One region of the Halotalea alkalilenta genome, then DNA from elsewhere that is predicted to be linked to it. Evidence: predicted binding sites of a transcription regulator. Region 1 holds the regulator's gene; the other holds the start of a gene.
What was found. The regulator sigma-54, encoded in region 1, starts transcription at its own class of promoters, with help from an activator protein. The targets are predictions, from matches to a motif close to TGGCACNNNNNTTGCTNT.
Positions count from the first base shown of each region.

Region 2: the regulator sigma-54 is predicted to act here: its motif matches at 1,865-1,882, upstream of A5892_RS11535 (NCS1 family nucleobase:cation symporter-1).

Region 1 is NZ_CP015243.1:1,957,198-1,960,287, forward strand. Features, by position in the region: gene rapZ (RNase adapter RapZ) at 1-32, opposite strand, end outside; gene hpf (ribosome hibernation-promoting factor, HPF/YfiA family) at 178-492, opposite strand; gene A5892_RS08575 (RNA polymerase factor sigma-54) at 581-2,017, opposite strand; gene lptB (LPS export ABC transporter ATP-binding protein) at 2,178-2,903, opposite strand; gene lptA (lipopolysaccharide transport periplasmic protein LptA) at 2,956-3,090, opposite strand, start outside.
Region 2 is NZ_CP015243.1:2,594,711-2,597,800, forward strand. Features, by position in the region: gene puuE (allantoinase PuuE) at 1-27, opposite strand, end outside; gene A5892_RS11525 (aspartate/glutamate racemase family protein) at 55-789, opposite strand; gene A5892_RS11530 (GntR family transcriptional regulator) at 849-1,565, opposite strand; gene A5892_RS11535 (NCS1 family nucleobase:cation symporter-1) at 2,038-3,090, shown strand, end outside.

The DNA of each region.
Region 1 (3,090 bases):
CCGGAGCGGCCGCTGATGATCACCACTTGCATCATGCTGCGATTCCTCGCGCTGGTTGGAGCGGATACCCGCGAAGGATGGGATTCGAATGCCGCCAGCGGTCATCTTCGCCGGCAATGGTGACGAAAACACGACACGCCCCGCGTGAGGGCGTGTCGGCAGAGAGGCGACTGGGAATCAGAGACCAGCGGTGCCGGTGCCCTGGGCGCGCGCCAGGTGCTTTTCCTTATGCTTGACCAGCTGGCGGTCGAGCTTGTCGATCATCGAATCGATCGCTGCGTACATGTCGTCCTGCTCGTCGGTGCCGTGGAGCTCTCCTCCCGAGACGTTCATCTTGCACGCTGCCTGCTTGCGTTCTTTCTCCACCGACAGGGTCACCTGTACGTTGGTGATGTTGTCGTAGTGGCGCACCAAGCGTGCCAGCTTCTGGTTTACGTAGTCGCGCAGTGCGTCGGTCAGTTCAACGTGATGACCCGTGATGTTCACCTGCATGACATGCTCCTTGGCTGCGATGGACACTTTGATTGTAGCTGTTTTGCGCTCCCGACCAAGCCTCCCGATGATGATTATTGCTTCTATTTCAGGCTAGGCGCTTGCGCTCGCTCGAAGCGGGGATTCCCATCGACTCGCGGTACTTGGCTACGGTGCGCCGGGCGACGACGATGCCGTTCTCGGCCAGCAGCGAGACCAGGCGAGCATCGGAGAGCGGGCGGCGCGCGGGCTCTTCGCTGATCAGCTTCTTGATCCGGGCGCGTATCGCCGTGCTGGCATGGGTGTCGCCCTCGCCGCCGACGTGGCTCGAGAAGAAGTACTTGAGCTCGAATACGCCGCGCGGCGTGTGGATGTACTTGTGGGTGGTCACCCGCGAGATGGTCGATTCATGCATGCCGACCGCCTCGGCGATATCGGCGAGGATCAATGGCCGCATGCCTTCCTCGCCGCGTTCGATGAAGTCGCGCTGGCGCAGCATGATCTCGCGCCCGACCTTGAGCAGGGTCTCGTTGCGGCTCGACAGGCTCTTCATCAGCCAGCGGGCCTCTTGCAGGTGCTGTTTGAGGAAGGTGTTGTCGTCGCTTTTGTCCGCCCGCCGGATCAGGTTGGCGTAATCGGCCTGGATCCGCACTCGCGGCAGCGCCTCGGGATTGAGCTCGACCTGCCAGCCGATGTGGCTGTAGTGGCGCAGGGCGAGGTCGGGGATCACGTACTCCTGGGTGCTGTTGGAAAAACGCTGGCCGGGATAGGGATCGAGCGTGCGGATCGTCGCGATCACCGCGTCCAGCTCGGCGTCGTTCAGGCCGAGGCGGCGCTTGAGCAGCTTCATGTCGCAGCCGGCCAGCGCGTCGAGGAACTGGCGTACCAGCCGGCGCGCCTGGGCGAGATGCGGCGTGCCGGCGGGCAGGGCGTCGAGCTGGAGCAACAGGCATTCCTGCAGGTCGCGGGCGAACACGCCGGTGGGCTCGAGCTGCTGGAGCTGGAACAGTACCGCTTCGACCTCGCCGGTATCGACGCTCTCAAGGCCCTGGGCGCGCAGCCCCTCGACCAGTTCGTCGAACGAGTCGCGGAGATAGCCGCTGTCGTCGAGTCCGTCGAGCAGGGTCTCGGCGATCTGGCGCTGACGGGCGTCGAGGTCGAGCAGGCCGGTCTGCCAGCTGAGCAGGTCGAACAGGGTTTCGCCCCGGGCATTGCGTTCGATGTCGACCGGCTCGCCGCCGCTGGGTCCGATCGCTCCCAGCGCGGCATCCGGGAAGGTATCGCTCCACTCGTTGTCGAGGACGAGTTCCGTGGGGATATCCGTGGCCCATTCGTCCTGGGCCTCGGGATCGCGGTGCTCCTCGTCGCTCGATTCCTGGTCGAAGAATTCCTCGTCGAGCTCGAGCATGGGATTGCTCTCGAGCGCCGTCTGGATCTCCTGGCGCAGATCCAGCGTCGACAGCTGCAGCAGCTGGATCGCTTGCTGTAGCTGTGGCGTCATCGTCAGCTGGGTGCCGACACGCAGCTGCAAGGAGGATTTCATCATCGTGGTGTCAGGGCATTCTCAATGGGATGCCTTAACGCTATACCGGCCTGACGAGGATGTGCAAGAACTAAAAGCGTTGTGGTTAGCAAGTTTCATGCCAGCTTGCTAAAACAGGGCTTTTCGTGCCTTGGGGCGGCGGCGGAGTGCCTGCCTCAAGGCATCAAAGGCGGAAGTCCTGGCCGAGATAGACGTCGCGCACATGCTGGTTGGCGAGGATCGCGCTGGCATCGCCTTCGGCGATGATCTTACCGTCGCCGACGATATAGGCATTGTCGCAGATGTCGAGCGTCTCACGCACGTTGTGGTCGGTGATCAGCACGCCGATGTTGCGGCTGCGCAGCTGGCGCACGATGCCTTTGATCTCGTTGACCGAGATCGGGTCGACCCCGGCGAATGGCTCATCGAGCAGGATGAACGCAGGCTCGGTGGCCAGGGCGCGGGCGATTTCGACGCGCCTGCGTTCGCCACCGGAGAGGCTCATGCCCTGGTTGTCGCGGATATGGCTGATGCTGAACTCTTCGAGCAGCTGGTCGAGGCGGGCACTGCGCCCCTTGTGGTCGAGGTCCTTGCGGGTCTCGAGGATAGCGAGGATGTTGTCGGCCACGCTCAGCTTGCGAAAGATCGAGGCTTCCTGGGGCAGGTAGCCGATGCCGGCGCGCGCACGCACGTGCATCGGCTTCTGGCTGAGATCAAGATCGTCGATGCTGACCCGGCCGGCGTCGGCCTGGATCAGGCCGACGATCATGTAAAACGATGTGGTCTTGCCGGCGCCGTTCGGGCCGAGCAGGCCGACGATCTCGCCCTGGCTGATCGACAGGCTGATGTCTTGGACCACCCGGCGCTTCTTGAAACTCTTGGCCAGGTGGGCGGCGTGCAGCGTTTTCATAGATCGCTCCGCTGATCCTTGGGGATTCGGCTGGTGAAAGGCGTGGGTCGGGTCAGTTGCTGCCGCCTTCGGGGGTAAGCGTCATGTTGACCCGGCCGCCGGCTTCGCCTCCCTGGGACTGCTGGCCGCCACGGGCATTGACCTGCCGCGAATCGAGGAAGTACTCGACGTAGGCACCGGTGAAGGT
Region 2 (3,090 bases), 640 kb from region 1:
GGGATAGGTCGTCGTCTGCTGGACCATGGATGGATTTCCTCGGGCAGGGTGGGATCAGCGGCGGGCGAGGGCGGCGAAGGCACCCTGGATCGGTTTGGCCGGCGGCGCGGTACGGTCGAAACGCTTGGCCGGGCGCAATCCTAGATGAGCAAGTCCCTCGAGCAGCTGGACCCCCGCGGCGACGCCGTCGATCACCGGCACTCGCAGCTCGGCACTGATCCAGTCGGTGAGATCGGCCATGCCGGCGCAGCCCAGCACCAGGGTGTCGATGCCGTCCTCGTCCAGCGCCCGGCGACACTCATCGAGCAGTCGGCCGCGGCTTCCATCGTCGGTGTCTTCCAGGCTGGCGACCGGGATCTCGCAGGCGCGCAGTCGGGAACAGGCGCGCTCCAGGCCGCTTTCGCGCACGACCCGTTCGATGATCGGTAGCGTTCGGCCAAGCGTGGTCACCACCGAGAAGCGGGTGCCCAGGGCGGCTGCGGTGCGCATCGCCGCCTCGGCGATGCCGAACACGGGCACGTCGGCGAGCTCGCGCGCGGCGAGAACGCCCGGGTCGCCGAAGCAGGCGACCAGGATACCGTCGCTGCCACCTTCGCGCTGGATCAGGTCGACCTGCTCGAGCAGCCCGGGCACGGCGAGCGCTTCATCGAAGTGGCTCTCGAGCGAGGCTGGGCCGTGACGCGAGGTGAGGGTGACGATCTGCGCCTGGCGACTGGCGCGCTCGGCCGCGATGGCGATCTTCTCGCTCATCGCGGTGCTGGTGTTGGGGTTGATGACGTGCAGTCTCATCGCGTGATTCTCGGTTCGTGTAGCTCTTCCGTCCGGCCTGGCGGTCTGCCGGACGTGGATCAGGAAGCGGCGAACAGCCGCTCGAAGTCAGGCTCGGCCACGGTGTCCTGGGTGAAATCCAATCCGCTGACGATCTCCTCCAGGTGGGCGCTCATCCACTGGGACGCCGCCACGGGATCGCGCGACTCCACCAGGGCGAGCAGTTCATCGTGGCTGCAGGTGCAGCCGGTGTGCCGGGAGTCGCCGTAGACCGCGATGATCAGCGAGCTGCGGGAAACCAGCTGCGAGATGAAATCCAGTAGCGACTCGTTGCCGGTCAGGGCGACCAGGCCCGTATGGAACTGCCCCGATAGCCGGATTGCCTCCGAGCGGCGGCGCTGCGTCAGGGCCTGGCGCTCGGCCTCGGTCAGCTGGCGAAGACGCACCAGGTCCTTTGCGGTGTGACGCTCGACCACTGAGATCATCGCGCTGCTTTCGAGCATCCTGCGGGCGTCGAAGACGTCGTGGGCCTCCGTCGGAGAGGGGTGGCTGATCTGCGCGCCGCGGTTGGGCACCAGCGTCACCAGGCGCTCGAGCGCGAGACGTTGCAACACCCGGCGGATGCCGGTTCGACTGATCTTGAACGCGCTCGCCAGGGCGTCCTCCGGCAGCCGGGCGCCGGGCGGCAGCTTGTGCTCGACGATCGCCTCCCATAACGCGCGATAGATGGCGTCGTCGCGGCGGCCGGCACCAGTCATGCTGGCGTTGAAGAGATGGAACTGGCGCATCGCGCTCATGACGTCTCCATGTCGGGTGCTGGATCGGCGCTCGGGTCTCCGATCGATGATGAATTCCTACCGATGGTTAGCTAGGCAACCTTCATGCCATCCCAGTCCGGCCGCGATGGCGGCGCGGGAAGGAAACAAAAACCGAGAAAATAGTATACAAAAATGTTCACGTTTGGTGCGCCAATCGAGTCGATCGCACTGTCGTAGTGCCAATGGCAACGCGATCGGTAGCCTCTCGATGTAAGAGAGGCGGGCTCAGGCGTGAGGAGAGCGCCCGCTGCCGGGGCGCGCGCGCTGTGTCCTCGAGTTGGCACGATGATTGTATACGATATTGGATGTAAGGCATTGGTCCGCTGCCGGGCCTTTCAATTCCAATCAACCTCGGTAACTCGACATGCCCCAACCTTCAGATAGCCGGCTGCAGGCGCCGACTGCCATGGGTGCAACAGCCACTGCCCTGGATGGCGATGCCGCAGTCCCCATGCCTAAGCCTGGCTACAGCGAGCGTCTCTACAACGCTGACCTGGGACCGGTGAAGCAGGACTGGAGCGCCTACAACATCTTCGCCTTCTGGCTTTCCGACGTGCACAGCGTCGGCGGCTACGTGGTCGCGGCCAGTCTCTTCGCCCTTGGTCTCGCCGGCTGGCAGGTGATGACCTCCCTGGTGGTCGGGATCTGTATCGTCCAATTCTTCGCCAATTTGATGGCGCGCCCATCGCAGCAGGCCGCGGTGCCGTTCCCGGTGATCTGCCGGATCTCCTTCGGAGTGTTCGGTGCCAACGTGCCGGCGCTGATCCGCGGACTGATCGCACTGGTCTGGTATGGGATCCAGACCTTCCTCGCCTCCAACGCCCTGACCATCGTGCTGCTGCGCTTCTTTCCCTCGCTGGGCGAGCTGGCCAATGGACAGTTCCTCGGGCTCTCCGCGCTGGGTTGGCTGAGCTTCATGCTGCTTTGGCTGCTGCAGGCGATGGTGTTCTGGCACGGCATGCAGGCGATCCGGCGCTTCATCGACTGGAGCGGTCCTGCGGTCTACATCGCGATGTTCGTGCTCGCCGGTTGGCTGCTCTACCACGCTGGTTGGGACAACGTGAGCTTCACGCTCAGTGATCAGGTGCTGTCACCCAGCCAGCAGGCCTGGCAGATGATCATCGCGGCGGTGATCGTCGCCGGGTACTTCGCTGGCCCGACGCTCAACTTCGGTGACTTCAGCCGCTACTGCCGTAGCATGGCGGCGGTGAAAAAGGGCAACTTCTGGGGACTGCCGGTCAACTTCGTGGTCTTCGCCGCCACTACCGTGATGATGGTCTCGGCCACTCTGCCGGTGTTCGGCGAGATGATCGATGACCCGATCGAGACCGTGGCCCGGCTCGACAACACCTATGTGGCGCTGATCGGCGCGCTGACCTTCGTCACCACCACGGTGGGAATCAACATCGTCGCCAACTTCGTCGCGCCGGCGTTCGATTTCGCCAACGTGGCGCCAAGGCTGATCAGCTTTCGTACCGGCGGCCTCATCGCCGCGGTCGGCTCG